2 regions of the Enterococcus casseliflavus genome follow, and region 1 is predicted to be linked to the other one. Evidence: riboswitches for the same ligand, from Rfam matches in the RefSeq annotation. Region 1 holds a riboswitch; the other holds the start of a gene.
What was found. Region 1 has a riboswitch for FMN ahead of P0G38_RS05550 (ECF transporter S component). Riboswitches for the same ligand answer to the same signal wherever they lie in the genome.
Positions count from the first base shown of each region.

Region 2: linked by a shared signal. The riboswitch ahead of ribD (bifunctional diaminohydroxyphosphoribosylaminopyrimidine deaminase/5-amino-6-(5-phosphoribosylamino)uracil reductase RibD) and the one ahead of P0G38_RS05550 (ECF transporter S component) in region 1 are both predicted to bind FMN.

Region 1 is NZ_CP119393.1:1,124,578-1,136,871, forward strand. Features, by position in the region: gene dnaG (DNA primase) at 1-982, shown strand, start outside; gene rpoD (RNA polymerase sigma factor RpoD) at 1,006-2,112, shown strand; gene P0G38_RS05505 (cell division site-positioning protein MapZ family protein) at 2,421-4,316, shown strand; gene P0G38_RS05510 (AzlC family ABC transporter permease) at 4,435-5,142, shown strand; gene P0G38_RS05515 (AzlD domain-containing protein) at 5,135-5,452, shown strand; gene P0G38_RS05520 (CvfB family protein) at 5,487-6,350, shown strand; gene fur (ferric iron uptake transcriptional regulator) at 6,462-6,911, shown strand; gene xerD (site-specific tyrosine recombinase XerD) at 7,145-8,035, shown strand; gene P0G38_RS05535 (segregation/condensation protein A) at 8,050-8,799, shown strand; gene scpB (SMC-Scp complex subunit ScpB) at 8,792-9,376, shown strand; gene P0G38_RS05545 (pseudouridine synthase) at 9,379-10,095, shown strand; FMN riboswitch at 10,175-10,299, shown strand; gene P0G38_RS05550 (ECF transporter S component) at 10,450-11,043, shown strand; gene P0G38_RS05555 (ferredoxin) at 11,101-11,316, opposite strand; gene P0G38_RS05560 (helix-turn-helix domain-containing protein) at 11,343-12,294, shown strand, end outside.
Region 2 is NZ_CP119393.1:233,592-245,885, forward strand. Features, by position in the region: gene P0G38_RS01075 (iron-containing alcohol dehydrogenase family protein) at 1-181, opposite strand, end outside; gene P0G38_RS01080 (bile acid:sodium symporter family protein) at 117-1,118, opposite strand; gene P0G38_RS01085 (NAD(P)H-binding protein) at 1,718-2,353, shown strand; gene P0G38_RS01090 (HAD-IC family P-type ATPase) at 2,693-5,341, shown strand; FMN riboswitch at 5,536-5,674, shown strand; gene ribD (bifunctional diaminohydroxyphosphoribosylaminopyrimidine deaminase/5-amino-6-(5-phosphoribosylamino)uracil reductase RibD) at 5,787-6,863, shown strand; gene P0G38_RS01100 (riboflavin synthase) at 6,848-7,435, shown strand; gene ribB (3,4-dihydroxy-2-butanone-4-phosphate synthase) at 7,413-8,624, shown strand; gene ribH (6,7-dimethyl-8-ribityllumazine synthase) at 8,646-9,119, shown strand; gene P0G38_RS01115 (FecCD family ABC transporter permease) at 9,593-10,666, shown strand; gene P0G38_RS01120 (ABC transporter ATP-binding protein) at 10,671-11,453, shown strand; gene P0G38_RS01125 (ABC transporter substrate-binding protein) at 11,446-12,294, shown strand, end outside.

The DNA.
Region 1 (12,294 bases):
AAATGGGATCGCCTCGATGGGGACCAGCCTGACCAATCAGCAGATCGCTCACATCGAGCGAGTGGCACAAGAAGTGATTCTTTGTTACGATGGAGATAGTGCAGGGGTTGAAGCCACGAACCGTGGGATCGATCTTTTGCAAAACAATAGCCGCTTGAAATTATCTGTGGTTCGAGTGCCGGAACGGATGGACCCAGATGACTATTTGCGCAAATATGGGACAGAAGCTTTTTATAAATTAGCTGTACATGGGAAAGAAACCGTCTTTGCTTTCAAAATGGATTACCATCGAGCAAATCGAAATTTGGCCAATGAGAAAGAGCAGCTAGATTATGTCCAAGTCGTTTTAAAGGAATTACAGCGGGTGGATTCTTTGCTGGAGCAAGACCGTTATTTGACTCAGTTGTCCACAGAGTTCAACTTGAGCCGTGAGACCTTGCAGCAGCAGCTCAAGCAAAACCGGCAAGAGCAGCAGCCGCGGCAAGATGCACCGCCGCCAGCGCCAACAACCAATAATCCTATGGTCTTTACGCCGCCAACGCGGCAGCAGCCCAAAACACAGGTAGAAAAAGCACAAGAATTATTATTGTACCGTTTGTTTCATGACAGTACGTTAAACCATCGCTTTCGAGCGAGTGGCATATCCTTTATCCATGATCGTTACCAACAGCTTTATCTGCTGTTTGATGCGTATATGGAAACAGAAGAACACTTTGTTTTAGCAAAGTTCTTAGATTTTTTAAAAGAAGATTCAATGAAAAAAATGGTGATCGATATTGCAGATCTTAAAGCTTCTGAGGAAGGGACTGAACAAGAATTTCAGGACATTCTGCAGGTATTTCAAAAGTCGGGCATTGCTGAAGAAATCAATCAAAAACGAATCCAGCAGCAAGAAGCAAGACAAAAAGGAAACCAGCAATTAGAACTTGAACTTGCGATCGAAATCATTGATTTGACCAAACGGTTGAAACAAGCTAAATAGCGAACTGAAAGGGGCTTTCTTTCATGGCAGAAGAAACAAAAAAAACGTATGACAAAGCAGTTGCCGAATACATCCGAGAAAACAAAACAAAGGGGCAAGTTGTTTACGATGACATTACGAATCGTTTAGCAACGCCGTATACTTTGGATGCTGATGCAATGGACAAATTAATTCAAAAACTGGAGGATTCAGGCATCAGTGTCGTGGATGAAAATGGAGAGCCTTCAGTCCATAGTCTAAAGAGCAATGAAAAACGACAAGAAACACAACCTCAAGAAGATCTGTCTGCACCAACTGGTGTGAAAATCAATGACCCCGTTCGGATGTACTTGAAAGAAATCGGTCGTGTGCCGTTATTGACCGCAGAAGAAGAAGTGGCGCTCGCACTGAAAATCGAAGAAGGCGATCAAGAGGCAAAACAGCGTTTGGCAGAAGCCAACCTACGTTTGGTCGTTAGTATTGCCAAACGTTATGTGGGTCGAGGAATGCAATTCCTTGATTTGATCCAAGAAGGAAACATGGGCTTGATGAAAGCCGTTGAGAAATTCGACTACCGCAAAGGGTTCAAATTTTCGACGTATGCGACCTGGTGGATCCGTCAAGCGATCACCCGTGCGATCGCTGACCAAGCGCGAACCATTCGTATTCCTGTGCATATGGTGGAAACCATCAACAAATTGATCCGTATTCAACGGCAATTGCTGCAAGACTTAGGGCGCGAACCGACACCAGAAGAAATCGGCGCAGAAATGGATCTGCCGACGGAAAAAGTTCGTGAAATCTTGAAGATCGCTCAAGAACCTGTTTCATTAGAAACACCGATCGGTGAAGAAGACGATTCTCATCTAGGTGATTTTATTGAAGACCAAGATGCCACAAGTCCAGCAGAGCATGCGGCTTATGAGCTGTTGAAAGAGCAGCTAGAAGATGTACTGGATACGTTGACTGACCGTGAAGAAAACGTGCTGCGCTTGCGTTTCGGAATCGATGATGGTCGTACTCGGACATTAGAAGAAGTCGGCAAAGTCTTTGGGGTAACGAGAGAACGGATTCGTCAGATCGAAGCAAAAGCATTACGGAAACTACGCCATCCATCTCGTTCAAAACAATTGAAAGATTTCTTAGAATAATCAAGGTTTATCGACTTTCCAAAGGAACCCTTTGGAAAGTCTTTTTTATTCAGATTCTGTCCTCTCGACACAAGATTGGTAAAGAACTTAATAAAAACGTAACCAAGCAAGTGTTGGCTAATTGCCAAGAATGTGATAAATTTAATTTTGTGCATCTGCATCAAAACGTAACAAACAACGAAGTGTCAAAAAAGACCCATTATTTGCTGGTCTAAAAAACGAAGCAGTAGGTACAGCAAGCGTCTGATGAAAGAGGCGACTGCTTCATAAAAGGAAATGCAAAAAACAAAAGGAGTCAGTTTGAATCAATGAAGAAGACATGTCCTGAATGTGGATTTCAAGCAATAGAAGAAACACCCGTTTGTCCCAATTGCGGGTTCCAATGGAACCAGGCAAAGGAGAATGAACTGGAACCAACATCTGACTCTTCCGTTACGCCAGAAGAGCCACAGAATAAAAATGATGATATTCGCTGGTCAGACTTTAAAAACGTCCCGATCGGAAAAATGGAGGAGCACTTAGGTGATCGGCCATCCTCAAATGAAGAAACGATCGACCTCGCGCAGCAAGGGACTTTTTCCGATGAGCAACATGTAACCCCCACATCAGCCTCTAAGAAAGAAGCTGAGGAAAAAACGGAAGTAGAAAGTTCTAGCGCAACGCAAGAGCATGCGACATCAGCCAGTGAGGAAGCAAGTGAAACCGATGCATTAAGTACGGAGGAACAGCATGACGCTGATATTTTGGCTGCTTATATCCGCCAACACAAACTTGATGAGGAAGAAAAAGCCGCTGCTCTAGAAGCAGAAGCCGCCACTGATGATTTGTCTGCTACTGAAGAAGAAAGTCAGGAACAAGCCAGTGAGGAACCTCTACTGATAAGGGAAGATGAACCAGTGACGGATCCAGTCATTGAAGAAGCGAAGAAGCAGCCAGAACCAGTGATCGATCCAATTCCTGAGCCGATCACCGCAGCGGATGAAGCACCGAAAAAGGCGACTACTGAAGAAAAAACGTCGACGCCTAGCGAAAAAAAGAAGAGTCCTCGCAAAGCACTCTATATTACAGCGGCTTGTTTATTAGTGGCAGCTGGTGGCGGTTGGGCGTATTACTATCAACAGCAGCAACAAGAAACAGCCCGAGAAACGCAACTGGCGCAAGAAAACCGTACACTCGATCAAATTGAAAATGAGCTGAATGATTTTTATACAAATGATGAACGAGTGTTCATTAAAAACGACAAAACATCAGAACAGCTGACGGCTGTGACGAATCAGTTGGCAGAGTTTCAAGACCATGAACGGTACGATGCCTTGTCACAAGAAGCTGCGACGATTGCTGACAAACTAGCAGCTTTGACCGAGATCAACAGCTATTTTAGCAGTCCTGCCGTTGTGGAGGATCAGTTGGAAGAAGTCTCATTGAAAGAAGCGGCTGCCGTTACAATGGCGAAGCGTGAGAACGGGGATGCCTTTGATGAGTTGATCAATCAAGCGATCGATATGGGGCAAAAAGAGTTCAGTGCGATCGAGGAAGTTCAAAATGCGGTGAAGAGCATGGTGGCTTTAAGTGGCGACGACGAAGCACCTGCAAGTGTCACCCGCGAGAACTACAATGCTTTAATGAAAAAAGTCCAAGCTTTACCGATCGATTCACTAGTGGAAAGTCTCACTGCTGAACTGCGCAAAGTCGATACTGCGTTGACGAAGCGTGAAACAGCTACCCAACAAGCAGCGGCGCAACAACAAGCGACCCAAGAAGCAGCACAAGCGGCGGCTTCTGAGAACAACGCTTCCGCTTCGAGCGGCGGTTCTACAAGCGCTGCGACGCCAGCACAAAGTACGTCTGAAGAAGAGTATGTGCTTTCGCCAAATACGCCAACAAATACCAATAATCAGCCAATTATTCCAGCCCGTCAAAGTGATTTGAATGATGTAAACAATAGCGCTTGGGTGTGGGCAGATGGTGTCCAAGAAAAAATCATTGCCACAGCGATTGCCCGTGGTTACGTGGTTGAAGGTGGTTATACTTTTGAACGCGTGCGGATCGTCAATGGCGAAGGCTATTACAATTTTTATGCGACAAATGCCCAAGGCAGCTTGCTTAAAGGAACGGATGATTCAGCGTTCCCGCTATACTTATTTACGGTAAACGCCAAAACTGGCTATTTCAGAGGCAATGGGAACGATCACACCGTTCGCTAAGTCTCCTGAGTCACTAGAAAACTTTCAGAGTTATTACATGCACATGTGAAAAATACTTGTTTCCCCTCCCTGTTTTCGATATGATGAAAGATAATCGTTCAAACAGGGAGGGTTTTTTGTGCAGAAAATAGAAAGATATGATCGCTTTGAAGATGGGGTCATTGCTTGTGTACCAACGATTCTTGGGTACTTAGGGATTGGTTTTGCGATGGGGGTCGTGGGAAAAGGTGTTGGGTTGTCGATTCTTGAAATTATTTTAATGTCTATTATTGTCTATGCAGGCAGTGCTCAATTTATTATTTGTGCATTACTCGCGATTCAAGCACCTTTCATGACGATCGTCGCAACCGTCTTTTTAGTGAATTTACGACATTTCTTAATGAGCTTATCAGTGGCTTCCTATTTTAAAAAGACTCCTTTGCTTTCTGCTATCGGGATTGGGACGCTTTTGACTGATGAGTCCTATGGCGTTTTGACGACGGCACTGCAACAAGACAAACCAGTCACAGCGAAATGGACCCATGGGTTGAACGTGATGGCGTATTTGAGTTGGATCTTCGCAACCTTTTTGGGCGGACTATTAGGCTCGTTTATTCCAGATCCAGAAGCGTTAGGCTTAGATTTTGCCTTGGTAGCCATGTTTGTTGGTCTTTTTTTATTTCAAGTAGAGCGACCCCTCAAGAAGAAAACCCAGCAAACGCTCTTCGTACTCGGGGCAGTTGTGGGGACATTGATTTTATTTATGCGTTTTTCTACTGCTGAGATCGCGGTAATTGCTGCGACCTTGGCAGGATGTTTGGTTGGGACGGTGACACATCATGACTAATTTTGTTATACTAATGCTAGCATGTGGGTTGGTTACTTGGATTCCGCGGATCGTTCCTTTTTTATTTTCTAAAAAGCTCGTATTCCCGAAACCTTTCACCATCTTTTTGAGTTACTTGCCGTTGTGTATTTTGGCGGCATTGTTGGTTCAAAATTTGCTGATCTTTCGAGAAGGGCAATTTCCCATCTTGAAAGTCAAAGAAACTGTTGCCTGTATCCCAGCATTGTTGGTGGGGTATTATACAAAAGATTTGATGAAGATCGTTATCACAGGCGTTATTGCTATGGCACTGCTGCGTTTCTTTTTCTAGCAACGGGCAGTTTTTATGAAGAAGGAGAGAATAGATGAAAGACTTATTAGCATCCGTATTTAGCGGATTGATCATTGATGAAAATGAACAGAATTATTTTGTTCAAAAAGGCGGGGTTACCTTCCGACTAGCCAAGGAAGAAGGCGAACATCATTTAGGTGAAGCCGTCGAAGGGTTTGGCTATCAAAACCAAAAGCAAGAAAATGTACTCACTACGAATATTCCGAAAAGCCGCAAAGGGCATTATGCCTTTGGTACAGTCACAGGAAGCCGTCGCGACTTAGGCGTTTTCGTCGATATCGGTTTAAAAGACAAGGACATGGTGGTTTCATTAGATGAATTGCCAACAATGCGGGAACTTTGGCCCAAAAAAGGCGATCGTTTGATGGTCAGCTTGCGCGTCGACGACAAAGAGCGTATATGGGCTTCGTTAGCAGATGAGAAAATCTTCAAGGCACTGAGTAAGAATGGTACGGAACAGATGAAGAATCAAGATGTTACAGGTACCGTGTATCGCTTAAAACTAGCGGGAACCTACTTATTGACGGATGATTTTTATATTGGCTTCGTCCACCCATCAGAGCGCTATCAAGAGCCGCGTCTTGGGGAAGTTGTCAAAGGACGAGTGATCGGGGTTCGTCCAGATGGCGTCTTGAACCTTTCATTGAAACCAAGAGCCCACGAGGCGATTTCAAATGATGCCGCCATGGTCCTAACCTTTTTAGAACGAGCGCCAGAAAATAAAATTCCTTTTACCGATAAATCAGCACCAGAAGAGATTTTACAAACGTTTGGTATTAGTAAAGGCCAATTTAAACGGGCGTTAGGAACCTTGATGAAACAGCGTTTGATTGAGCAAAAAGACGGCTTTACGATTCTTGTTAAAAAACCTAATTGAGAATACTTGTTTCTTTTGCTGTTCTAATTTATAATGATTACAATGTTTGTCTTGGGTGATTCTCACTCAAATTAGAATCGTTATAAATTAGCGGCATACACGGAGGCAACTATGAACACAACAGCAGCGTTAAAAAAGACCAAGAAACAATTGCACGAGTCGGGGTTCAAATTAACTCCTCAGCGAGAAGCGACGTTGTTGGTCTTATTAGAAAATGAGAAAGATCATTTATCCGCCGAAGAGATTTTTTTCTTTGTGCGCAAAAAAAATTCTGAGATTGGCTTAGCAACCGTCTATCGAACATTGGAGATTTTGACGGATTTGAAAATCGTCGATAAAGTCAGTTTTAATGACGGTGTCGCTCGTTATGACCTACGTAAAGAAGGCGCCAAACATTTCCATCATCACTTGTTGTGTTTGGAATGCGGCAATATCGAAGAGGTTGAAGAGGATCTGTTGGGCACAGTCGAAGAGATCGTCGAACAAAAGTACCATTTTTTAGTAAAGGATCATCGGTTGACATTTCATGGTGTCTGCCAAAAATGCCAAAACAAAGCCTAGTGTCTGTAGCTGGGCAATTTGAAAAGATTTTGTTATCACCCGAATGATAGTCAGATGGTTTCAATAGGAAGAGTGTCCTTTTTTCCGATTTGAAAGAAACCAAAAAATCTGCTATGATTCGGGTGTTTCCTTGGGAAAAAGATACGGGTAAATGCCTCTTTTTTGTTGGCAAGCTACTATCTAAACGAGCCAGAATTTGATATGATAAAAAAGCTGAAAGTAGAGGAAGCCCCATGAACGAACAAATTATTGATTATCTTCATTATTTGACCATTGAGCGCGGGCTATCCCAAAATACCCGTGCCAGCTACCAGCGGGATCTGCAACAGTATCTTGCGTTTTTACAAAAAAAACAAGTGACGCAGTGGCAACAGATTGACCGAGTGATCGTTTTGTCTTTTTTGCAAAGTTTGCAAGAGGCGGGAAAATCCTCGGCAACCGTGATTCGGATGGTTTCCAGTTTGCGAAGATTCCATCAATATTTGCGTCAAGAACGGTTGACCGATCATGATCCGATGCAGCATATTGATTCGCCGAAAAAACAGCAGAAGCTACCTGACACTTTGAGTTTGCAGGAAGTGGAGCGCTTGATCGAAACACCAGATACTCGAGCGGTGTTGGGCATTCGCGATCGAGCGATTTTGGAAGTGATGTATGCGACAGGTTTGCGCGTCAGCGAGTTGATCGGTTTGAAATTGAATGATTTGCATTTAAGTATGGGCTTGTTGCAAACAACCGGGAAAGGCGACAAAGAACGGATCGTCCCATTAGGGGATTTAGCGATTCAATGGATCGAAACGTATCTCAGCGATGCACGTCCGTATTTGACGAGAAAAACACCGGATGAAAGCCACCTGTTTGTAAACAACCATGGCACGCAGCTGTCTCGTCAAGGAATCTGGAAAAATTTAAAAGCCTTGGTTCGACAAGCTGGGATCACCAAAAATGTGACTCCCCATACGTTGCGCCATAGTTTTGCGACTCATCTATTAGAAAACGGCGCAGATCTGCGAACGGTTCAAGAGCTGTTAGGACACGCAGATATCTCGACCACTCAGATTTACACGCATATAACGAAGAAACGGATGACGGAAGTGTACAAGCAGCACTTTCCGCGCGCCTAGAAATCGAGGATGGAATGGAAGAAATCAAAATAAAATTAGCTGTCTTTGAAGGACCGTTGGATTTGCTGCTTCATTTGATCAAAAAACTGGAAATCGATGTTTATGACATTCCAGTTGCAACCATCACCGAACAATACATGCAGTATATCCATGCCATGAAAATTTTAGAATTAGAAGTCGCTGGTGAATATTTAGTCATGGCGGCAACTCTGATGGCGATCAAAAGCCAGATGCTGTTACCGAAACAAGAGCTGATTGCTGAAGTGGAAGAGTACGAAGAAGATCCACGGGATATGCTGGTGGCACAGCTGCTAGAATACCGCAAATTTAAGTATGCAGCCGAGCAGCTTTCCGAAAAAGCGGAAGAGCGAAGTTTGTATTATACGAAAGATCCGATGGATGTCGATGAATACAAAGAGGAAGAAGATCAGTTAAGAGCCAATCAATTCAATACGATCGATCTCTTTTTGGCTTTTCAAAAAATGATCGAGAAAAAGAAAAATCGCCAAGTACTAGAAACCAAAATTTCTCCTGATGAAAGCACCATCGATGAAAAGATGGCGGCGATTCAGCTGGAGATGCAACATGTCAGTGCCAAAAAAGGCCGCAGCTTTGATTCGTTTTTTACGACCTACAATAAAACAGAAGTTGTGGTAACTTTTATGGCACTATTAGAATTAATGAAAAAAGGAACGATTCGAGTAGAGCAAACAGACAATTATGCGTCGATTCTGCTCTATCCAACAGGTAAAGAAGATGAGTAAATATAGTGAATTAGAAGCGATCTTATTCGTCGTCGGTGATGAGGGGATCGGACTTGAAGAATTGAGTTACTTAGTCAAAAGCAATACTGCCAGTGTCTATCAGCATTTGCAGGAACTAAATCAGCAATATGAAGAAAATGAACATACTGCGTTGCATATTCTTGAAGTGGGCAATCATTTCATTTTGACCACCAAGAAACAATTTGCCCCTTTATTGAAGAAATATGCTGAATCACCGATGGGCAGCTCGTTGTCTCAGGCCGCTTTAGAAACGTTGTCGATCATTGCTTACAAGCAGCCGATCACTCGGATGGAAGTAGAAGAGATCCGCGGCGTCCAATCTAGCGGATCGGTTCAAAAATTGGTGGCAAAACGACTGATTGAAGAAAAAGGCCGCGTTGACGGACCAGGACGAGCGATCCTATATGGTACGACGGAATACTTTATGGATTATTTTGGCTTAAAAAGTTTGGCTGAATTACCCGATATCCAATCCATGGAAGATGAACTTGAAGAAGATGCACCGTTTGATCTTTTTTACGACCGCTACAAACAAGCAGAAACAGAAGGAGAATGAAGATGGAACGTTTGCAAAAAGTGATTGCCCATGCTGGCATCACCTCAAGAAGAAAAGCTGAAGGATTGATAACTGAAGGCCGAGTGCGTGTCAACGGGCAAGTGATCAAAGAATTAGGGGTCCAAGTTAGCTCAAAAGATGTTGTTGAAGTCGATGGTGTACCAATCGAACAAGAACAACACGTCTATTATCTATTCTACAAACCTCGTGGTGTGATCTCAGCTGTAACGGATGATAAAAAGCGCAAAGTCGTTTTGGATTATTTTGCTGAAGTCCCTGAACGGGTGTATCCAGTCGGCCGCTTGGACTATGATACCTCCGGTTTGCTGCTACTGACAAATGATGGGGAATTATCACAGACACTGATGCATCCAAAACACGAAGTCGAAAAAGTGTATGTTGCCAAGGTCAAAGGCATTGCGGATAAAAAGCAACTGCTCCCATTGACAAAAGGAATTCGGATCGAAGGGCGTAAGACCGCGCCTGCTCGCTTTGAAATCTTATCGACAGACCAAACGGCACAATCTAGTATTGTGCAATTGACGATCCACGAAGGTCGCAATCATCAAGTCAAAAACATGCTAAAAGCAGTTGGTTTGCCTGTGCAAAAACTAAAACGGGAAAACTATGGTCCGTTAGATTTAAAAGGTCTTCGTCCAGGGGAATACCGAGAGTTGTCGAAGAAAGAAGTCAGCCAGCTGAAAAACAGTGCAAAATAGTTGAAAAGTATCTGAAAACGTAACTATTGTTAATTTTTAGATTTTGTGTATAATAGAACATGTAATAAATAGAATAAAGGTTCGTCTTCAGGGGCAGGGTGCAATTCCCGACCGGTGGTTATAGTCCACGACCTATTTCTTCGGAAATAGCTGAATCGGTGAAATTCCGATACCGACAGTACAGTCTGGATAAAGAAGATAGAGCGTATTTGATTTGCTTATGGCTATTTCGAATGCCCTCTTTTTTCCCTGTGGAAAAAAGAGGGCATTTTTTGTCTGGCGCCGACAAGAAAGCCGAGGAAATTTAATAGGTTCGTTTGAAGAGGAATCCTGAACTTAGGAGGATTTATACTGATGAACAACAAAACAAGAAAAATGGTGACGATCGCCATGTGTGCTGCTATGGGAACAATTTTGCAATTTATCGCTTTTCCAATTTTTCCGGCATTCAGCTTTTTAAAGATCGATTTTAGTGATATTCCCGTGATGATCATGATGTTTTTATTTGGTCCTTGGAGTGGGGTAGTGACTGCCTTCATTCGTTCGGTCCTGCATTTGTTCTTATCTGGTTTTTCACCTGCTGATATGGTGGGAGATACGGCAAGCTTTTTAGCATCATGTGCCTTTACTTTGCCAATGTACTACTTTTTCCGCAAAGGTATCCACACCAAAAACAAAATGGTTGGTGTCATCAGCGGTATCTTGTCGGTAACGATTTTTATGAGTGTGGCGAACCTATTTGTGATCACACCGCTTTATCTACGCTTTTTCGGGGTCACAGCCGATCAATTTTTAGGGATGTCTTTGCCGCAATATGTGGCGATCGGGATTTTACCCTTCAATTTGGTTAAAGGAGCGATCGTCAGTGCCGTCTTTTTAGCACTACATGCCAAACTGCTCCCATGGTTGGCTCGTAAGCAGCCCCATCATTCTGCTATAGGAAAATAAAAAATGAGCCGACTTGCTGTGGCAGACGAAAGGTCTGTTAATGGCAGGTCGACTTTTTTATTTTTCTATAAGGATCGCTCTGGTGGGGCATTTGCGATAAGCAGTTTTGACTTTTTCTTGTTGCTCTTCTATGATAAACTGTTGCCGTGCACTCGGTTCTTGGGCAAATAAAACGATCCCATCTTCATCATAATCGAAGATCTCGGGAGCATAGATCGCACATAGTCCACAAGCAATGCAGCGCTCAGGAACAATTTTACAGCGTTGTGACATTTTTTAGTCCTTTCTGGGAGGAAGATATGGATTCTTTTATTTTAGCGCTGTTTTCTGATACTGACAAGTTGCGTCCATCGACACTTTATCAAATTCTCATTGGTAAGCGTACTAGCTCTGTCTTGAGTTATGCCTTTTTTTATGATCGCTTAGGTCTCTTTCAATCGTTGCCCCAGTTGAATGAGAAAGCGTATCAACAGACGCTCGCTGACTTGATCCAACGAGGGGCTCTAAGTCGAGATTCAGATGGTCTGCTGCTCAAAACGACTGCTAGAAACAGCCAGCAGCCAGGTGAACGATTGTTGCGTTATGCGAATTACTTTCGTTATGGACGAACGACGGAGGAGGCTTGGCGTTTTGTTCGGCTGCTGGTTCAAGCAGCTGCGTATCAAGGCGTGACCAATCAGTATATTCCCGTTGAAAACACGCCACTCTATACAGAACCTGTCCGTCAGCTGATCCGTCACAATCCTGACATCAAAAAGTGCTTGTATCAAGAGCTAACAGCAATTTTTGACCAGCTTCCCGCAGAAGTGGCAGATTTTTTAGCGGGCACCTTATCTGGTCCAGATATTCTAGGGCAGGCGTTTTTTCAGCTTTTACCAGAAAATGTTCAAAGTAAGCCTTGGGACACTCTTTATGTAGGAGCTTCGATCCATCAATTTTTAACCTTGATCGAAAAAACGCCCCAGACGATCCTGTTTCGAGGATTGTCGCCTTTTCTAAAGAGAAGTTTAAACCAAAGCATGGTGGAAAGCCGAGCATTGTTTTTGCGAGGCGATTCTGTCGAGCAGATTATGGAAAAAAGAAGGATTAAACGAGGAACTGTTAATGATCATTTGATTGAGTGGGCATTGCTTGATCCCACGTTTCCTTTTCAGCGCTTTGATACAGCGTTGTTGAAAAAGCTGCCAGAAGCTTCTTGGAAAAATAGCTATCAAGAATTACAGGCGCTTCTTACGACTGATTTTTTGACGA
Region 2 (12,294 bases), 890 kb from region 1:
AGGTATCCGTCACTTGGACTGCTGACGTTAAACCGGCTTTGATCTTGTCTTCAGCTTTTTCGAGGGCGGTTTTTCCGCCGATGATCACGGCATTGGTGCCGTATGGTTTTACGATGTCATTTACTTTTTCGTAGGCGTCCGCCCCGATTGTGTAGTTTGGCAAAAAGATACTTTGACTCATACTGTTTTCCTTCTTTCTTGGCCACGAGATTGGCTAAAATTGGTCCGGTAATTTGATGGATCACCATGCCGACTGCGGCAGGGGTAACGGCTGCCGCAATGGCGGCAAAGTGGGCATTGGCTAACGAGATCGCTAGGCCGGTATTTTTCATTCCTAATTGAAACATGATGGATTTGGCTTGGGTGGCACTGACGCCCATCACACGGCTCAGACCATAGCCTGCGCCGTAGCCGATCAAGTTATGGAGCAAGACTAAGAAAATTACGATCAAGCCAGATTGGACGATCACGGCACCGTTGCGAGCGACAGTTCCGGCAACGATCAATAAGATACTAACGGAAGAAATCAATACAAATGATTGCAGAAATCGCTCGATGTGCTTGGCAATGAGTTTGTGGAAGATCACCCCTAAAATGATCGGCAAAAGCACCATCTGCAAGACAGACAAGAGCATTTCCCAGAAGGAGATCTCGGTGTACTGACCAGCCAAGACGTAAACCAAAAAGGGGGTAACGACGGTCGCTAACAAGGTCGATACCGTGGTCATGGAAACGGTGAGGGCGACATCGCCTTTGCCGATAAAGGTCATGACATTGCTGGCGGTTCCACCAGAAACGCAACCTAGTAGGACAAACCCGATGATCAAACCGGAAGAAACACCAAACAGCTGCGCTAAGCCGTAAGCCACCAAAGGACTGATGGTGAACTGGAAAAGCACCCCTAAGATGAATGCTTTAGGCTGTAAGACGACCATTTTAAACGCAGCAACGTTTAAAGTCATCCCCATACAAAACATGATGATGCTCAAAAGAATCGTTGTACGAGGCGGAATCCATAAGAAGGGTTGCGGGAAGAAATAAGAGACGATCATCAATAAAATCATGATATAGATCAAATACTTGTTTACAAAAGCAGCGATCGTGTTGACGGTTTTCATAAGAAAAAATCATCCTTCCTTTTTCTGCTTGACCAATCAAGTGTTCAAACAGAAGGGGTCTTTAGAATAAGTGCAGTGCATAACCGCGGGGAATCGGCAGCAGTTGTTCAATGAGCGCTTGGGATCTATCTGACATCAATGTGTCAGCTTGTAAAAGGCCGCTTCCTTGAAAATGGGTATAAAAAAACACTCCATCTCAAGAAGCTGATCTTCTTTTTGGATGCAATGTGAATAGGGACTCTTTGAATGTATAAAATCAAACAGTCCCGGCTATAATAATAAAATAATTCGTTTGCTAACATTGGTGCGGGTCATATACGCCACCGTCCTTTTCTTTATTTGGAATTTTCTAAATATTTAAATTATTTCTACCTAGTCTACAAAAGAGTCAACGCTTTGTCAATCGTTTGAGAAAATTTTTTTCATTTTTTTGGGTGTTTTTTAAAAAACATGGGTTTCTATGGGGAAAAACAGCAAGAATTGGTTTGTGTTGTGCTTTTTTCCCCTTCCTTTAGAAACAGAATAGTTGTTGGATCTTGGTTTTTGTCCTACGATGATACTAGCAAGTGTTGGAAAAAGAAACGAGAGGAGCAAAGAAAATGAAAATTTTTGTCGTTGGTGCTACTGGACGAGTAGGCCAAAAATTGATCACCTTTCTAGAAAAACAAGGACACATCGTTTATGCTGGTGCGCGCAGCAGTGAGAAAATCACGGAAACGGAGACGATCAAGCCCGTGTTCTTTGATTTACACACGGAACCGGAAGAGATGGCGGCGAAATTCGCAGATGCGGAAGCGGTATACTTCGTGGCGGGTTCCCGAGGCAAAGATTTGCTGCAATCTGATCTGTATGGTGCGGTCAAAGTGATGCAAGCCGCTGAAGCAAAAGGAATCAAGCGCTACATCCACCTTAGCTCAGCCTATGCCTTAGAACCTGAACAGTGGCAAAGGGAAGGCATGGCGTCATTGATGGATTACACGATCGCCAAATTTTTCTCTGATCGCTGGCTGATCGACAACACCGCACTAGACTATACGATTTTGCAGCCGGGTGCGTTGAAAGAAACACCAGGATCTAGTTTGATCGAGATCAGTGAAACGACCTCTGGTGCGATCCCCATCGAGGATGTCGCCGTCTTGTTAGGTGAAATGCTGGAACGCCCAGCAACTTATCAAAAAGTCATCAAAGTCCAAGCTGGGGAAACACCCATCAGCGAGGCACTGGATCAGCTTTAAGGCGTGCCTTCGGGCTTGAAGAGAATGTACTGAAGGAGCTGTACGGCAATGAATCGTTGTCGTGCGGCTTTTTTTGTGAAGAAGCCAGTCACTTTTCATTTTTGAAAGCGGTGACTCTTGACTTTGGAAAAATAGTTTGTTACGCTTATTGCTAACTTTAGAGGGGGTGGTAAACGAATGTCAAGCGACTCGAGTGACGGTGAGCAGAAACACTATTTTGACTTACCTTACTTTTTAATTGAATAGGAGACCAACAACAGCGCGTTATTTAGGAGCAGTTTCTAAATAAGGGGCTTATTTGTGTTATCCATCAATGAAAAAGAAAAGGAAGAAGAATAAATGAATAAAAAAGAGTTTCAATTATCAGTATCAGAAACAATCGAACAGTATCAGGTGCCCTCAATCGAACAAGGATTAGATGAGGCGCAAGTAACCGAACGGTTAGAGACCTACGGATTGAATCAATTAGCGGTCAAAAAAACCGCCAAGTGGCGTTTGCTGCTGCGGCAATTCCATAACACGATCATCTACATTTTGATTTTCTCCGCCATCTTAACGCTGCTGATGGGGCATTTCTCTGATGCCGTGATCATTGGCATCGTCGTACTGGTCAATGCGTTGATCGGTTATTACCAAGAAGCCAATGCTTCCGATGCGTTAGAACGAATCAAAGAGATGCTATCAGCAGAAGCCACGGTCTATCGGAATGGGATTCGGCAAGATATTCCAGCTGCCGAAGTCGTTCCAGGGGATGTCGTATTCCTAGAAGCTGGTGACAATGTGCCCGCAGATCTGCGGATCATCGAAGCGGACAACTTGCGTATCCAAGAATCCGCCTTGACTGGTGAAGCCGATTCGGTGGAAAAAATAACAGATGCCTTAATGGATGAAGCAACTCCATTAGCGGAACAACGGAATTTGGCGTTTGCTTCGACTTCCGTGACGTCAGGAAGCGGGAAAGGGATCGTGATCGCTACTGGCGTCAAGACTGAAATTGGGAAAATCTCAGCTGAAGTCAATCAAACGGAAGAACGAAAAACGCCATTGATGAAAGAGATCGATGGACTGGGGAAAGGCATCACCTATGTGATCATGGGCGTGGCGGTCTTGCTGTTTGTCGTCAGTTTGTTCCAGCAAACCTACGCGATCTCTGTCTTGTCCTTAGCCGTCGTCACCATGATCGTCGGATCGATCCCAGAAGGATTGCCAGCAACGACCTCGGTGGTTTTGGCGATGGGTGTCAGTGATATGGCAAAAAACAAGCACACCATCATCAAAACGCTACCGGCGGTTGAAACGCTAGGCTCAGTGGATGTGATCGCGACGGATAAAACCGGTACCCTGACAAAAAATGAAATGACGGTCAAAGACATCGTATTGGCTGAGCAGGAATACGAAGTGACGGGTGACGGCTATGCGCCGGTGGGAGAAATTCGTCCAAAGCAGGAGGACGTCCACACACAAGACATCTTGCAGTTGTTTTTGGAAGCTGGCTACGAAGCCAACGATACGGTATTAGTCCCAGAAGGAAATCACTGGACGATCAATGGGGAACCAACAGACGGCTCCTTTTTGACGCTGTATCATAAGCAATTTGCCTATCCGCAAGCACCCGCTTACCAAGAACTGGATATGCTGCCCTTTGATTCGGACAACCGCTATATGGCGAAACTAGTGGCAAACCCTGCGGGGGAACGCTTGCTATTTGTTAAAGGCTCCCCAGATAAATTGTTTGAAATGGTGCAAAAACAAGCGGCGCCTTTTGATGAAGCCTATTGGACAGGCCATGTCCGCCGCTTGTCGGCAGAAGGCAAACGAGTGGTAGCGGTGGGCTATCAGAAAGTTTCGATTGATCACATTGATGAAACGATTTTTGAGCAAGGGCTGCAATTACTAGGGATCGCCGGGATCATCGATCCGCCGCGAGAAGAAGTGATTGCCTCCCTGAAGGAAATGAACCAAGCCGGTGTTCAAGTGAAAATGATCACTGGGGATCACCCTCTGACCGCCAAAGCGATTGGGGAAAAGCTTGGCTTAGCGGATGAGATTCACGTCGTGACTGGTGCCGAGTTGGATCAGATGAGTGAAGCCGAATTTCAAGATGCTGCCTTGACGAATCAAGTCTTTGCACGAACCACGCCGAAAAATAAATTGGACATTATCAAAGCGCTGCAAGCCAAAGGCAAAGTCACGGCGATGACAGGGGACGGTGTCAACGATGCCCCAGCGTTGAAGCGGGCGGATATCGGTGTAGCGATGGGGATCAGCGGCACGGATGTAGCCAAAGATTCTGCTGATATGATCTTGACCGATGACAATTTCGGTACCATGTCCTTAGCGATTCGCGAAGGACGCAGGATCTATGACAACATCAAAAAGAGCATTCTGTTTCTGTTGCCGACATCTTTTGCCGAAGGGCTGATCATTGCCTTTACGATCATGATGCAAAAAGAATTGCCGCTGCAGGCGACACAACTGCTGTGGATCAACATGGTTTCTGCTATTACGATCCAGTTTGCGTTTATCTTTGAACCAGCAGAGTCTGGGATCATGAGCCGAAAACCGCGAAAGACAGGTAATAAATTGTTGAATCGCCATGATATTTGGCAGATGGCGTATGTATCGATCTTGATGGCAGTCATCAGTTTGATCGCCCATGACTGGCTCTTGCTGCAAGGTGTCAGCGAAGCCGTTGCTAGTACCATGATGGTCAATATCGTGGTCTTAAGTAAGATTTTCTATTTATTCAACATCCGTACCAGTGCACCGGCGTTTTCTAAAGCTTCCTTCACCAATCCAAAAGCGTTCGTGATTATTGGTGTGATGCTAGTTCTGCAACTGTTATTGACCTATGTTCCATTTATGCAAAGCGCCTTTCATACGGAGGACATGTCCTTGATCGGCTGGGTCATCTCAGCAGCTTCTGGCATGGTCGTCTTACTCGTGACGGAGTTTGATAAATGGCTTCGTTCGAGAAAAAATATTTAACCTAGGTTTTCTCGTGTTTTTTTACAGGCAAAATCGCCTTGCTGCAACTTAGGAAAATGGCGGAACGACAAGGGATTTCTGCTGTCGCTGCTTTGGGGTTGCCAAAAGAAAAAGCCAAGAGGAATTCCTATTGGCTTGTAATCAGGCCTATTGACAAACAAAAATGGTCGGGCTAAAATGCACATGAATTGAATAGTATTCTTCGGGGCAGGGTGTAATTCCCGACCGACGGTGACAAGCGCAATGCTTGAAGTCCGTGACCCGCATAGCTATGCGGTGGAGCCAGTGTGAATCTGGCACCGACAGTGAAAGTCTGGATGGGAGAAGAAAAACCACAAAATTTCAAGGGGCGCAGTGCGTCTAAAATTGATTTTTTGCCGGTCTTGTTTGTCTATGCCTCGTGAGATTCTCACGAGGCATTTTTTTATTGAAAGGAGGAAGGAAGATGCATAACGAATACATGCGTTTGGCGATCGCAGAAGCCAAAAAAGGGCGTTACCAAACCTTTACCAATCCGCTAGTGGGCGCTGTGATCGTCAAAGAGCAACGGGTCATTGCTAAAGGGGCTCACTTAGTCTATGGGCAGCCCCATGCGGAACGAAACGCCATCGAACAATGCCATTCCTCCGAAGACCTAATCAATTCGACTTTATACGTGACGTTAGAACCTTGCAACCATCAAGGAAAACAGCCGCCTTGCACCCAGCTGATCATCGACAGCGGCATCAAAAAGGTAGTCATCGGCCAGTTAGACCCTAACCCGATCGTGGCTGGACAAGGCAAGCGCTTTTTAGAAGAACAGGGCATCGACGTGTTGGTGGGCATCGAAGAAACAGCGGTGCGCCGTTTGAATCCACACTATAATTTTTACCATCAGCATCAGCGACCTTACGTGGCGTTGAAGCAAGCGATCACTTTAGATGGCCGGATCGCTCATGATGCGTTAACCCGCAGTGCGATCACTGGTTCAGCGGTTTGGCAAAACGTCCATCAAGAACGTGGAGACTATCAAGGAATCTTAGTGGGCAGTCAGACGGTGTTGACGGATGATCCCACGTTATTGACCACGGTTGAAACCAGCTTTCCGCCGATTCGCATCGTGTTAGACCGTCGGGGGCGAACGCTGTCGCAACCCCATTTGTCACTGTTTGCCGATGATTCGGCACCTGTGTGGATTTTTACGCAGCAGACAACTGTCAGTGATTTGCCAGCTCATGTGTCAGTGATCCAGCTGGAAGAGTTGACAATTGTTTCATTGCTGAAGGAGCTTGCCGAACGACAGGTCCAATCGCTTTACGTAGAAGGAGGCGCTGCGATCCATGATGCCTTTTTAGCCAGCGGACTGTGGCAAGAAAGCATTACCTATGTGGCGCCAAAGTTTCTTGGGGGCAATAGTCTGGCAAGTTTTACCAGTGAGCGTACCCCGAAACAGCTGCAGCAGCTAACAGAGGTGACGGTGACTGCAGTTGGGGAAGATGTTTGCATCCGAGGAAGGAGACCAGAGGAATGTTCACAGGATTGATTCAGGAAAAAGGCCGCATCAAAGAGATCCGCAAGCAAAGCCGCACGATCCAGCTAACTTGCAGTGCGTCCGAAGGATTACTGGCGGATTATCAGATCGGAGACAGTATGGCGATCAACGGGACGTGTTTGACGGCGATCGCCAAACAAGCGACGACGTTTACGGTGGATATCATGCCAGAAACCTTTCAACGAACCACCTTTAAACAACTCTCGGTGGGTGCCGAAGTCAATTTGGAGCGAGCGATGGCAGCGACGCAGCGTTTTGAAGGCCACTTTGTCGCAGGCCACATTGATGTAACGACCCGTTTGATCCAGAAAAAGCAGTTGGAAAATGCCTTGATCTTGACGTTTGCTTATCCTGTCAGTGTGCAAGGGGAAATCATTCCGCAAGGGTCGATTGCGATCAATGGCGTCAGTTTGACGGTTATCCAGACGACGGCACAGGCATTTTCCGTTAGCTTGATCCCCCATTCCAAAGACCAGACGACGCTGGGGCAGTTGAAAAAAGGGGAGTGGGTCAATATCGAGACGGATATGATCGGGAAATATGTCAAATACCAACGAAAATGAAAGAAGGCAGACGATGCATAAAGTAGAACAAGCAGTGGAATGGTTAAAAAAAGGCGGCTTAGTGATTGTCGCCGATGATGAAAATCGGGAATCAGAAGGAGATTTGATTGGGATCGCTGAATACGCAACGCTAGAATCTGTCAATTTTATGGCGACTTATGGCCGCGGCTTAATCTGTGCACCCATCTCACAAGCGATCGCTGAAAAGCTGGCATTGCCTGAGATGACCGCCAATAATACGGATGCCTTTGGCACCGCATTTACCATCAGTGTCGATCACGTGACGACGAGTACGGGAATTTCTGCGAAAGACCGGGCAGTGACGATTGAAAAGTTGGCCGATCCTGCGTCACAGGCTGCGGATTTTTATCGCCCTGGCCATATCTTCCCATTGACCGCTCAACCTGGCGGCGTGTTGGAACGCAGAGGACATACAGAAGCGGCTGTGGATTTAGCAAAGCTTGCTGGCAGCGTGGAAGCAGCCTACATTTGTGAGATTTTAAATGAAGATGGCACGATGGCTCGGGTCCCAGAATTGAAAAAATTAGCAGAAAAATGGCAGCTGCCGTTTTTGACCATTGATGAGTTGGCGGAATATCTACGAGGAACCACGCCTATCACGGTGGATCTGCCAACGGCTTTTGGGGCGTTCCAATTGACCTTATTTGAAGATGAGTTCGGCAATGAACACCTTTTACTAGCCAAAGGCGAGATTCAACATACTACCGAGCCGCTGTTACTACGGATCCATTCAGAGTGTTTAACAGGCGACGTCTTCGGCTCTCATCGCTGTGATTGCGGCGAACAGCTGCAAGAGGCGATGCGGCAGATCGAAGCAAAAGGCCGCGGTGCGATTTTGTATCTACGCCAAGAAGGCCGCGGTATTGGCTTGCGGAACAAGCTTCGTGCCTATCAGCTGCAGGAACAAGGCATGGATACTTATGAAGCAAATATTGCATTAGGGTTTGCAGCAGATGCCCGTCATTACACGTTTGCCGCTGATGTTTTACGTTCCTTAGAAGTGCAGGAGATTCAATTGATGACCAACAACCCTGACAAAGTGAAGGAATTAGAAAGCTTAGGGATTAAGGTAGCAGAACGGGTACCGCTGGAGATGCCTGCGCATAAAGAAAACAGCAGCTATTTGAAAACGAAGAAAGAAAAGTTTCACCATTACCTATCTATTTAATCAACCAAAGGAGAATGAGCGATGACAGTATTTGAAGGAACGTTTCAGGGAGAGGCAGTCAAAGTAGGGATCGTGGTCTCACGATTCAACGAGTTTATCACTTCCAAGTTAGTGGAAGGCGCCAAAGACAATTTGTTGCGTCATGGAGTCAAAGCAGAAAACATCGATGTGTATTGGGTTCCAGGTGCTTATGAGATTCCGTATATTACCAAAAAAATCGTTGACCACAAGCAATACGATGGGATCGTGACATTAGGTGCCTTGATTCGCGGAGCAACGACCCACTATGAATTGATCTCAAATGAAGTGGCGAAAGGCGTAGCCCAAATTGGTCTGAATGCCGACATTCCGATCATGTTTGGTGTGTTGACGACTGAAACGATCGAACAAGCTATTGAACGGGCGGGAACCAAAGCTGGCAACAAAGGCAGCGAAGCCGCTCAAGGTCTTTTGGAGATGATTTCGTTGAATCAGCAAATCCTTGGCAACGCATAGGTTTCACGTTCGAACAAAGAAAAGCTAGTAAGAACAAGCCTGCCTGAGCATAGGCATCAGACTGGAGACAGACTTCGTACAAAATGAAGTCTGTCTTTTTTTCATCATAAAAAAAACACTTGATTATTATGCCAAAGGATTCGCTTCTTCACGGGTACCGTATTTTCGATCGATCAATGGAGAGGAAAACGCCCGATCAATCACGAACATTAGAATAACTCTTATTTAAGGAAATTTTCAGAAAATTATTTACATTTCACAAAAGGTTCCTTATAATGACTCTATTCATTGAGAGTGATTCTCATTTGCAAATAGATGTCAAAGCAGCACATGGCTTTGGCGCTTTTCATGAGAAGAACTGTTATAAGCGAAAAAACGCACAGATGCTTCTTTTATGATGGCGGCGAGGCAACAGTCAAGGTTGTTTTTGCTGTGAAATCAGGAGAGGTTCGTGCTGAATAAAGGAGAATCACATGTCGGTAGGGTTGATTAAATCAAATCGTTGGATGGTTTCGACAATCATTTGCTGTGTTTTAGTTGTTGCCATTCTCTTATCTGCAGGAGTTGCTTTGGCAAACGGCCAAGCCAATATCACCCTTGGCGAAGTTTACCAAATTCTCTTCTATAAAATCAGCCATGGATTGGTTGGTGATCTTTCAGGCATTTCAGACGCAAACATCAATATCGTCTGGTTTGTTCGGGCACCGCGGGTCTTGCTCTCTATTTTTGTGGGCATGGGGTTAGCGATCAGCGGGGCAGTGATGCAGGCAGTGGTCCAAAATCCGCTGGCAGATCCCTATATCTTAGGAATCTCTTCTGGCGCATCCTTAGGGGCGACCTTCGCCATCTTAGTCGGTTTTGGCGGCTCGGCGCTAGTCTTGCAGCTGGGCTTATCGTTTGGTGCCTTTGCAGGAGCGGGGATTGCGACTATTTTGGTGCTGCTGCTTGCTAGTATCGGTGGGAAAATGACTTCCACAAAACTCGTGCTGTCGGGGACGATCGTCAGTGCCCTATGCAGCTCTGTTTCAAACTTGATCATCTATCTGGCTAGCAATGCAGAAGGGATGAAGACTGTGGCGTTTTGGTCGATGGGCAGCTTAGCCTCGGCTTCTTGGAACAAATTGGGCTTTATCGTGGTTCTGGTTTCTTTGATCACGCTGTTCTTCCTGACGCAATACCGTGTTTTGAATACGCTTTTGCTGGGAGATGAAGTTGCCTCCACCTTAGGGGTCAAGCTGACCTTCTATCGTCGTTTTTACATGCTGCTAGCAGCGCTATTAACCAGTATCATCGTTGCGAATTCTGGTATGATCGGCTTTGTCGGCTTGATCATTCCTCATATCGTACGTGGAGTCAGCGGGTCGGATCATCGCCTGTTGATGCCTTTGACCGCTTTGACAGGCGCGTTGTTTTTGATTTGGGCGGATGTGATCGCCCGCTCGACCCTGCAAGGAGTCGAACTGCCGATCGGTATCATTACAGCGCTGATTGGCGCACCGATCTTTATCTATATCATTGTCAAACGGCAATACAACTTTGGGGGGTGACGGAATGAAATTAGCAGTTGAAAAGCTCAATCTGACGATCGGAGATCAGCAGATACTAAAAGACATCTCCGTCCAAACCGCACAGGGGCAATTTGTCGGCTTGATTGGTTCCAACGGCAGCGGCAAATCTACATTGTTAAAAGCTATCTACAAAACGTTGAAACCTGACAGCGGCGACATTTATTTGGGTGAGATGAATATTTTGAAAAGTTCCGAAAAAAAAGTCGCCCAGCAAGTCAGCGTCGTCAGTCAGTTCAATGAGTTGAGCTTTGATTTAACAGTAGAACAGATGGTGCTTTTAGGCCGCACGCCCCACAAGGGTTTGTTGGAACAAGACACCAAAGCCGATCATGAGCTGGTCACCGAAGCCTTAGCCAAAACAGGGCTAAGTGCCTACAGAAAACGCAGCTACCTCTCATTATCAGGAGGCGAAAAACAGCGGGTCGTCCTTGCTCGTGCCATCACCCAAGAACCGAAATTTATGATTCTCGATGAGCCGACCAATCATTTGGATATCCGATATCAACTGGAAATCTTAGAGACTGTCAAGCATCTGAAGATTGGCTTGTTGGCGGCGCTGCACAATTTGGAACAAGCAGCCAACTATTGCGACATCATCTATGCCTTAAAAGATGGTCGGGTCGTAGGGTATGGCGAACCAGAAACGTTGCTGACAGAAGAACTGATCGAAGAAATCTATGGCGTGAAATGCAGTATTTACCATCATCCGATCACAGGCGGATTAGGGTTTCATTATTATTTTGAAAAGGAGCAAACAGATGAATAAATGGGGAAAAATGATTGGGGTAGGATTGGCAGTCTTTACATTAAGCGCTTGCGGCAATACAAAGGATGAAGGAACTTCGGCTTCTTCCTCACAGGCAGAAAGTATGTATCCCTTAACCATCAGCAACTACACCAAAGCAGAAGGCGGTACGCAATGGACTGCCAAGGATCAAACCTTTAATGAGGCACCGAAAAAAGTCGTAGCCAACACACGACCAGCAGCGGAATTGCTGCTGCATCTCGGCCTCAAGGATCAGATTGCGGGTGTCGGTGCAACCTTTGGTGCCGCTGATGAGGAAGTTGCTGCTGATTATGCAGAACTAAACGACCTGGGCAGCGACTATATCAGTAAAGAAACGGCGCTAAGTGTGGATCCAGATTTGATTTTTGGCCGCGGAGGACTTTTTGATAACCAAGATTGGGGCGTCGGCACCGTTGATTCCTTGAACGAGATGGGCATTCCGACTTACGTCCAAGAAACCTCTGTCACTGGGGCGACGTTTGATTCTGTTTATCAAGACATTGAAAACCTTGGTAAGCTCTTCAATGTCCCTGAGGCAGCCGCTGCTTTTGAAAAAGAATTAAAGGATCGCCAGAGTGCCTTGGAAGAAAAAGTAGCAGACAAAGAGGAGCAAACCTTTGCCCATCTCTTTATGTCTGATCCAAGTGTGGTCAGTGTCTATGCCGCTCAAGATGAGTCTTTTTTCAACAGCAACTTTGACATGATCAAACTGAACAATGTGTTTCAAGACTATTCAGGAGAAGTCAGTGTCGAAACCTTGATCGAAACGGATCCCGATGTCTTGATCGTTGGCGACTGGTCAACAATCGAAGGCAGTGTT